One region of the Rhizobium sp. R693 genome, then DNA from elsewhere that is predicted to be linked to it. Evidence: riboswitches for the same ligand, from Rfam matches in the RefSeq annotation. Region 1 holds a riboswitch; the other holds the start of a gene.
What was found. A riboswitch is a leader RNA that binds a small molecule or an ion and turns the genes downstream of it on or off. The one in region 1 is predicted to bind S-adenosylmethionine.

Region 2: it holds a riboswitch for S-adenosylmethionine, as region 1 does, so the genes downstream of both, ATY79_RS11910 (O-succinylhomoserine sulfhydrylase) here and metA (homoserine O-succinyltransferase) in region 1, are expected to answer to the same signal.

What each region holds. Positions count from the first base shown of each region.
Region 1 covers NZ_LOKY01000023.1:199,454-204,323, reverse strand. Annotated here, with positions in the region: gene ATY79_RS18655 (SIS domain-containing protein) at 1-186, opposite strand, end outside; gene ATY79_RS18650 (GntR family transcriptional regulator) at 183-956, opposite strand; gene ATY79_RS18645 (aldose epimerase family protein) at 1,070-2,092, opposite strand; gene metA (homoserine O-succinyltransferase) at 2,227-3,150, opposite strand; SAM riboswitch at 3,186-3,263, opposite strand; gene ATY79_RS18635 (ABC transporter ATP-binding protein/permease) at 3,414-4,870, shown strand, end outside.
Region 2 covers NZ_LOKY01000012.1:615-5,484, reverse strand. Annotated here, with positions in the region: gene ATY79_RS11920 (Hsp33 family molecular chaperone) at 1-745, shown strand, start outside; gene apaG (Co2+/Mg2+ efflux protein ApaG) at 746-1,138, opposite strand; gene ATY79_RS11910 (O-succinylhomoserine sulfhydrylase) at 1,339-2,523, opposite strand; SAM riboswitch at 2,569-2,647, opposite strand; gene ATY79_RS11905 (2'-deoxycytidine 5'-triphosphate deaminase) at 2,720-3,814, shown strand; gene ATY79_RS31505 (hypothetical protein) at 3,852-4,460, opposite strand; gene ATY79_RS31500 (hypothetical protein) at 4,473-4,625, opposite strand; gene ATY79_RS31495 (hypothetical protein) at 4,622-4,870, opposite strand, start outside.

The DNA.
Region 1 (4,870 bases):
GTATTTGAAGAAGGTCGCTGCGTGGTCCGAGGATCCGCGGGCTGCTGTTGTCACCACAGTCGGCGCACCTGATGCAAACAGCTTCGCAATTTCGTCGAAGACGGGCTTTTCTTTCTGAAGCAGCGTTGCGACGACCTCCGGCGACTGGCCGGCTTCCTGCAACATCAGCGAATGGCTTTCACTCATAGGTCATCTCCGATTCTTAATTCCGCAACAAAATCATATGCATCACCACGATAGTGGGAGCGGGTGTATTCAACGACACGCTGGTCTTCCAGGCGCGACACACGTTCGATCAGCAGCGCGGGTGCACCGGCTTTCACGTCCAGCGCCGCAGCCGATGACGGATCGAGCGTGACCGCCGTCAATCTCTGCAGCGCTCGAACGGGGCGGTGACCGCTTGCCGTAAGCGCTTCGTAAAGAGATCCTTCCCCGCCGGCATTTTCTCCCAGGAACTTCACCGGTACGACAGCGCGTTCGATCGCAAGCGGGAGGCCGTCGGCAAGGCGCAGGCGATCCAAACGAAGGACAGGTTCATCAAGGCCGAGCCCAAGCAAAAAGGCTTCGTCGGGAGATGGCGTATTGACGGTTCGAGACAAGATCCTCGCAGCAGGCGCACGACCGCGTGAGCGCATATCGGCGGAGAACGAAGAAAGCCGCCATAGCGACTGCTCCATCCGCTCGACCTTGCTCGAGACGAAGGTGCCGCTTCCATGCCGGGATTCAAGCGTGCCTGAATTCATTAGGTCGCGATAGGCGGTCCGAACGGTCACGCGTCCGACCTTCAGGGCTTCAGCAAGGTCGCGCTCGCCGGGAAGCGCCGTGCCGGGCTTCAGCAATCCTTCTTGGATCAGGCCGGTCAGGGCCTGCGCCAACCGCTTGTAAAGCGGCCCGCTAAGCGCCACGCCGCGCAGGCCACGGCTGTTCAGCTCCGCTATCAGACTGGTTCTATTCATGTTTCAATAATAGAACCTATTTAGAACCAATCGCAAGCGGGAAAATCAGTCGGAAAAGAAAAACCCTCGCAGGCGACCTGCAAGGGTTTGTTTCTTCGAGCCGAACGAAGGCGTTAGCTCTTCGAGAAAATGTAGTCCGTTTCCTGACGCAGCACTTCGCCAGGACGCAGAACCGCATTGGGGAAGCCCTCGTGGTTGATTGCATCCGGCCAAACCTGCGTTTCCAGGCAGAAGCCGGCGAACGGACCGTACTTGCGTCCGTCCAGGCCGGGTACAGGCACGTCGAGCTTGAAGCCGGCGTAGAACTGTATGCCGGGCTCCGTCGTGCGGACTTCCAGCGAAACGCCTGAGCTCAGGCTGCGGGCAAGCGCGACGGATCGTTTTGCAATGCGTTCGGTGGAGAGGCAGAAATTGTGATCGTAGAGCGCCTGCTCACTCCCGTCGAACCGCTTCATCGGCGACATCTCACGGAAGTCGAAGACCGTTCCGGCGACGGGCCGCACCTCTCCGGTCGGGATCTGCAACTCGTTTGTCACGAGGTAGCCCTCGGCTGCAATCATGATGTCGTGGCCGAGCGCATCTTCGCGGCCGTCGAGGTTGAAGTAGGCATGTTGGCAGACGTTGGCGATCGTCGGCTGATCACTCGTCGATTCGTAGATGACAGAAAATTCGCCGTCACCATGCACCCAGTAAGTTGCCTGGATGGTGCAGTTGCCGGGATAACCGCCGCGACCGTCCGGATCGACGATCTTCAGCACGACGCGGTCGAGATCATGCTCGACGATTGTCCAGTTCCGCTTGGCGATGTTGTCCTTGCCGCCATGAAGGTGGGTCACGCCCTTCTCATTGAGATCGAGCTGATAACTCTTGCCATCCAGCGTGAACTTGCCGCCGCCGATGCGGTTTGCGCAGCGCCCGGGCGTCGCGCCAAAGTAGGAGGAGTGGGCGGGGTAGCTGTCAAAATCATCGAAGCCGAGCAGCAGCGGCGCATCGTGACCGTCAAGGCGAAGATCCTGAATGACGGCACCCCAGGTGATGATTTTGGCCGTGAGCCCGCCACCCTTGATCTCAACACGATAGACGGTCTCGCCCGACTGGGTCTGCCCAAAAACTTCCCGTTTCAACATTTCCGCCATAGCGACCATCCAGATATATCTTCGATTGAGGCAGGGAACCTGCCCCTATTTGCCACAAACCGCAACGGTGTCGTCGAAAAGAAACGCGGCCGGACCCGGCATTCGTTCCGCCAGCCGCCTTGCATCAGCTCGTGTCAGTCGCTCTTGCCGATATCGTTGAGATCGTAGGGTGTGGTCTGGTAGATCTCGTTGATCCAGTTGCCGAACAACAGGTGTGCGTGGCTGCGCCAGCGGTTTTGCGGCGTCAGCGACGGATCGTTGTGCGGGAAGTAGTTGTGCGGCATCTTGATCGGCACGCCGGCGTTCACGTCGCGGAAATATTCGTCGGAAAGCGACGTTGAATCATATTCCACGTGATTGAACATATAGAGCCGCTTGCCCTTGCGTTCGTGCACGAGGCAGACGCCCATTTCGCTGGATTCCATCAGGATCTCCAGGCTTCCCGATTTCTCGATGTCGCTGCGGCGGACCTCCGTCCAGCGCGAAACAGGGACCTCGAAATTGTCGGAGAAGCCGTTCAGGTAGACCGACGACGGCTTCAGGTTCCGGTGCCGGTAAACACCGAAGGCCTTCTCCTTGAGTTCGTACTTGGGAACACCGTGGAAGTGATAGATCGCGGCCATCGCGCCCCAGCAAACGTTCATCGACGAATGGACGTTGGTCTCTGTCCAGTCGAAAATCTGCTGCATTTCGCCCCAATAGTTCACGTCTTCGTAAGGCAGCGTCTCGATCGGCGCGCCTGTCGTGATGAAACCATCGAATTTGCGGTGCTTCACTTCCTCCCACGTCTGGTAGAAGGCGAGAAGATGGCCCTCCGAGGTGTTTTTTGCTTTGTGGTTGCCGACGCGGATGAGCGAAAGCTCGACCTGCAGCGGAGAGGCGCCGACCAGACGGGCCATCTGCAATTCCGTTTTGATCTTGTTCGGCATGAGATTGAGCAGCCCGATCTGCAGCGGACGGATGTCCTGACGGATTGCCGCCGTCTCGGTCATCACGCGCACGCCTTCGTGAACCAGGGTCTCAAACGCAGGCAAGGTATCGGGGATCTTGATGGGCATTGCGGTCACTCGATCAAAACAACGAATACATTGCTATCGGTCCGCACGCGGCCCTTTAGCAACTTCTTTAACGTGGCTGCAAGCCGGCCGGCCAAATCACCACGGAGCGTCTTAAATAGCGTCACTCGATCCGCGAATCAATTGCTCAAACGAAAGGTCGGGGCGATATGAAGTCACCGCAGCGTTAATGACTGCTAGAATCTGTTGGTGGACACAGCGAAACACCATGTTTATTGAAGTAGAATGATGGCTAGGGACGCGTAATGGCAGATGACCTCGAAGGCAGGCCAAGCATTCAAGGGCAGGACAGAGTAGGATACGATCTGAGCCTGGGCTATCGCTTGAGGGTCATGTTCTCGGCCTTCTGGCATTCGCCCGTGCGGGGAAGGGTCTTGGTGATCGCGACCGCGCTGATCGCCATCATTCTCGCCACTGCCTATGCGACCGTCATCCTTAACCAGTGGAATGCGCCGTTCTACGATAGCATCGCTCGGCGCGATCTGCCTGGTTTCTTCCATCAGCTGAAGGTCTTTGCCCTGATCGCAGGCATGCTGCTGCTGCTCAATGTCGTACAGGCTTGGCTAAACCAGATGACCGCGCTTTATATGCGCGAAGGCCTGACACGCGATCTGGTCAACCAATGGCTCCAACGCAAGCGCGCGCTGCGGCTTTCGGCCAGCGGCCTCATCGGTGTCAATCCCGATCAGCGCCTGCACGAAGATGCCCGCAATCTCGCCGAGAGCACAACCAGCCTGATGATCGGGCTGGTACAGGCGACGATTCTGCTTATCAGCTTTATCGGCGTGTTATGGGACCTTTCCAGCGGATTTGTCTTCCATTTCGGCACACGCTCCTTTTCCATTCCGGGCTATATGGTTTGGGCGGCAATCTTCTATGCGGCGTCCGCATCGATTCTCAGTCAGCTGGTTGGCCGCAAGCTGGTGAAGCTCAATGCCGACCGTTTTTCGAAGGAAGCGGAACTTCGCTTCGCGCTGATGCATGCCAATGAGAACATGCCGGCGATTACTGTGGCTCGCGGCGAGGAGAATGAGCAGCAGCGTATCAATACCGACATCAGTGCGGTACTTGCTGTTATCAAGCGGGTGGCGATGGCCAACGTCAACCTCACCTGGGTATCGGCCGGCTACGGCTGGCTTGTCGTGGTTATCCCGATCATCGTTGCTGCGCCCGCCTACTTCTCCGGTGGACTGACGTTCGGGCAGCTGATGGTGTCGGTCGGCGCCTTCAACCAAGTCAATACCGCCCTTCGCTGGTATGTCGCGAACTTTGGCCCCATTGCCGAATGGCGCGCCACGCTGATGCGCGTCACCGATTTCCGGCAGGCGCTCACCAGCATGAGCGATGAGATCAATCTGAAGGGCACGATCAAGTACGAACGGAATCCTCCCGGAATCCTGACGCTGGACCATGTCCGGATTGCCGCCAAGATCGGCGAAGATATTGATCAGTGCGGTGGCTTTCGTGTGCAGGAAAGCGCGGTGACGATCAAGGCCGGCGAAAATGTCATGATCAACGGCGATCACAACGTGAACCGCAAACTGCTTTTCCTTGCACTCTCCGAGCTGTGGCCGTGCGGTGGCGGCAGGATCGGTTTACCGCCCACGGACGATATGCTTTTCATCCCGCAATCGGCCTACATCCCGGGTGGTTCGCTTCGCGAAGCATTGGCGTTTCCGGAACCTGTGGACGCCTATCAGAA
Region 2 (4,870 bases), on a different contig from region 1:
TGGCCCGGTCGACCTGCTGGTTTGCGATTTCTCGACGCCGGAGAACGTGCGGGCCTACGCTCGCTTCAATCACGGCCTCCTCGACAAGGCCGTTGCCGCCGGACAGGTTGAACCTGAACAGCTGCTCGGCAAGGGCATGCTGGCCTTTACGATCGATCAGGGCAAATTCAGCCAACCCTACCAGGGCATTGTTGCGCTCGATGGGGCGACGCTGGAGGAGATTGCCGGCACCTATTTCCGCCAATCGGAGCAGATCCCGACGCGCGTACGTCTTGCCGCAGCCGAACTCTTCGACCGCGACGAGGCCGGCAAGCCGCGTCACCGCTGGCGGGCAGGGGGGCTTGTTGCCCAGTTCCTGCCGGAAGCGCCGGAGCGCATGCGCCAGCCGGATCTTCACGGCGGCGATGGCGACACGGCTGGCAGCTCCCACAAGGAAGACGATGCCTGGGCTGAAGCCCGCTCCCTCGTCGACACGATCGATGCCGACGAATTGACGGATCCGCAGGTCGGCACCGAGCGGCTGCTTTACCGGCTGTTCCACGAGCGCGGCGTTCGCGTCTACGAACCGCGCGAGGTCTTCGATCGTTGCAGCTGTTCCCGCGAGAAGATCAAGGGCGTTCTGAAGGGGTTCTCGGCAGAAGAAATTGATGCCAGCCAGGAAGACGGCACAATTTCGGTCACCTGCGAATTTTGCTCGACGACCTATCGCTTCGAAGTGGAAGAGGTGGCGGAGGCTGCCGAGTGATCAGTTCAGGACTCTGAGTAGCCCTGGCGAATCCAGCGAGAAGGCGGGTATTTCGACATTGAAAAGCTCGCCTTCATCGGTTTCCATCTGATAGTGGCCGAACATCAGCCCAGATGGCGTATCCAGCGGGCAGCCCGAGGAATACTCATAGGTATCGCCCGGCGCGAGCCGCGGCTGTTCACCAACAACCCCGGCGCCCGTGACCTCGTCGACGATCCCGTTCTGGTCGGTGATATTCCAATAACGGTTCATCAGCCGCACGGTCTTGTCGGAATTATTGCTGATGACGATCTTGTAGCCCCAGACATAGCGATCGTCGTCCGGATCGGATTGCTCCTCCAGATAAAAGGGTTCGACAACGACTTCAATGTCTCGTGTAAGGGCGCGGTACATGCCTACACCATAGTCAACATACGTTACCGGTATCTTATACGACGGCCGTTCCGTCAATAAACCGATAGTCGATCACGTCCGAAATGCCTGTAATGGCAAGAAGTTTCGCGTGTTAGATCCGATTTTTGACCGCCTTGCTTGCGGCAAAGAGCGGAGGACTACCGGCCGGATTTGCGTCAATCCGGCCGATATTTGGCTGATCAGGCGTTCACTTTGGCGAGTGCCTGGGCGAAATCCTCGATCAGGTCGTCGGTGTCTTCGATGCCCGCAGAGAGACGAACGGTGCCGCCGGAGATACCGAGTTCGGCACGCGCCTCGTCGCTCAGGTTCTTGTGCGTCGTCGTCGCCGGGTGCGTGATCAAGCTCTTGGCGTCGCCGAGATTGTTGGAGATCTTGATCACCTGCAGTGCATTCTGCAGCGCGAAGGCCGCTTCCTTGCCGCCCTTGAGTTCGATGGCGACGAGCGTCGAGCCGCCCTTCATCTGTTTGGCGACGATGTCGGCCTGCGGATGGTCCTTGCGGCCGGGGTAAATGACCTTGGCGACCTTCGGTTGATCGGCCAGGAAGTCGGCGATCTTCGACGCATTTTCGGTCTGCTGCTTGACGCGCAGCGGCAGCGTTTCGAGGCCCTTGAGCAGCGTCCATGCCGTGAATGGCGACATGGCCGGGCCGGTGTGGCGGTAATAATCCTGCAGGTTCTCGTTGACCCATTCCCTGTCGGAGAGGATGACGCCGCCGAGGCTGCGGCCCTGGCCGTCGATGTGCTTGGTTGCCGAATAGACGACGATATGGGCACCGAGTTCGAGCGGCTTCTGGAAGATCGGGGTGGCGAAGACGTTGTCGACCACGACCTTGGCGCCGATCTGGTTGGCGAGCTTCGCAACACCGGCGATATCGATCACCTCAAGCGTCGGGTTCGTCGGGCTTTCCAGGAAGAATACCTTGGTGCTCGGGCGGATCGCCCTTTCCCAGTTCTCAAGATAGCGACCATCAACGAGCGTGCACTCAATGCCGTATTTCGGCGCAAGCGTTTCCACGACCCAGCGGCACGAGCCGAAAAGGGCGCGGGCGGCAACGATGTGGTCGCCGGCCTTCAATTGGCAGAGGATTGCAGCGGTGACGGCTGCCATGCCCGAGGCCGTGGCACGGGCTTCCTCGGCACCTTCGAGGGCGCACATGCGCTTCTCGAACATGTCGTTGGTCGGGCTGCCGTAGCGGGCGTAGATGTAGCCGTCCGTCTCGCCCTTGAAGCGTGCTTCCGCCGCTTCCGCGCTTTCATAGACGAATCCCTGTGTGAGGTAGATTGCTTCGGAGGTCTCGCCATATTGCGAACGCAGCGAACCGCCGTGGACGAGTTGGGTTGCCGGGCGCCAGGTCTTGCTCATGAATCACCACTTTCAAACAACAAAAAAACCGGCCGCGAAAGCAGACCGGTTTTGCACCCGGTCCTTTTAGCCACTTGTTTAACGTGGCTGCAAGCCGACCGGCCAAATCACCACGGGATAAAGGTGCAATACTGCCGTTCTATGCTTGCGTCAATTCCTTGAGTTTGGTTTTGTCTCCGACAAATATGGATGGGGCATGATGGCTCGCGTAACAGGAATTTTGGCAGATCGTGCGATTGCTGGGCTTTTCGAGGCCGGGCGTCTCAGCTCGGAGCGCGATCTGGATCACGACCAGATCCAGCCGGCAAGCCTTGACCTCCGGCTCGGTGCCAAGGCTTTTCGCGTTCGCGCGAGCTTCATGCCTGGCCCTTCGCATCTCGTCTCCGACAAGCTCGATCGCCTGAGCCTCCACGTCGTCGACCTCTCCGAAGGTGCGGTGCTGGAGACCGGCTGCGTCTATATTGTTCCCTTGATGGAGCGCCTCGACCTGCCGGCCGATATGTCGGCCTCGGCCAATCCCAAAAGCTCAACCGGGCGTCTGGATATCTTCACGCGCGTCATCACCGACTATGCACAGGAGTTCGACAAGATCCCGGCCGGCTATTCCGGTCCCCTCTATCTCGAAATCAGTCCACGCACCTTCCCGATCGTCGTGCGCCGCGGCTCGCGCCTGTCGCAGATCCGCTTCCGGGTCGGCCATTCCGTGCTCGGTGAGCCCGAACTGCTGGCGCTGCATGACGCCGAGACGCTCGTTGCCAGCAAGCAGCCGAACGTATCGGGCGGCGGCATTGCGCTCTCGATCGATCTTGCCGGCGACAAGGACGGCCTGATCGGCTACCGCGGCAAGCACCATACCGCCGTCGTCGATGTCGACAAGAAGGCGCAGCACGACATCTATGACTTCTGGGAACCGCTCTATAGCCGCGGCCGCAACGAACTGATTTTGGATCCGGACGAGTTTTACATCCTGGTTTCCCGCGAAGCCATTCATGTGCCGCCGCACTACGCGGCCGAGATGACCCCTTTCGATCCGCTGGTCGGCGAATTCCGTGTGCACTATGCGGGGTTCTTCGATCCCGGTTTCGGCCATGCGCCCGCTGGCGGCCGCGGCAGCCGTGCGGTGCTCGAAGTCCGCAGCCACGAGGTACCTTTCATCCTCGAAGACGGCCAGATCGTCGGCCGCCTCGTTTACGAGCACATGCGGGAGCACCCGGAAAGTCTTTACGGCACCGGCCTCGGCTCAAACTATCAGGCACAGGGCCTGAAGCTCTCGAAGCATTTCCGCATCTAGCGCCCGAACCTAGACCTCGGCGCCACCGCGATGCTGGCTACTCGGCCAAAGGCGGAGCCACTCTGTCGCCGATCTGAAGGAATGGCGTTCGGCGGGTGAAAAAGCGCGGCTTGTGGTGCCGCGGTGAGCCATGCTGCGCCTGTGCGGTGACGGTATTGGGTTCGAGGTCGCCTATCAGTACCGATGGGCGCGCAAACACACGCTTCCAAAGGCCTTTTCCGGCCGCAAGCGGGTGGGCGCGCCGGGGCATAACCTCCGGCATCTCACTGAATATCCTCTGCACCATCTTCTCGCGAACGCCTTGGGCGGTCTTGGTGATTTTCCAGGCATCGCGCCGGTCTCTGATGCCGACGATAGACAGGGACATGCCCGATCGCGCCCGATCCATCGCCGAGACCTGGCCGGCAACATCAAGATCGGGGAAAGGAGTGAAGATAAGAATATCGCCCAACCGCGTCTGACCGAACGCAGCCTCATCGTGCATCGTCAACGTTGCCTTGCCGATGGATATGGTATCGACGGTGCAAGCAGACGATCTGCCGCTGCTCGCGACATGTCCCTGGCCGTCGAGTGGAAACTGGATCTTGTCGAGCGCTTCTCTCGGAAGTTCGATACAGACGAGCAGCGACACGAACGCGTAGACCATGACGACCATGCCTCAGGCGACGCTGAAGCCGTCGAGGTCATTGTAAGTTCCAAGCAGGGGCCCGTTCAGCATCCCGATAAATGTCAGGACGATCACAGCAAGAAAGGTCCCGGCGATTGGATAGATGACTTCGACGCGGCCGCGGTCCTCGCCCTTGGCGGTCACTTGAAGGCTCGACCGAAGGGGTGGAGCAGGGCATGGAAGAGTGCGATGGTGATCGGAATCGCGGATACCATCTGCGACACCTCGGTAAAGAGGGGCAGGCTGCGCCAGCCCGAAACCCATGCGTGGAACGCCCACATTCCGGCAACCATCGGCAGCGCATAGAGGAAGAATGCTTCGGGCTCCATGAGGATCGCTGGCAGGCCAAGGAAATAGTAGAGTAGCGGTGCCGCCATGAGCAGCAGGAT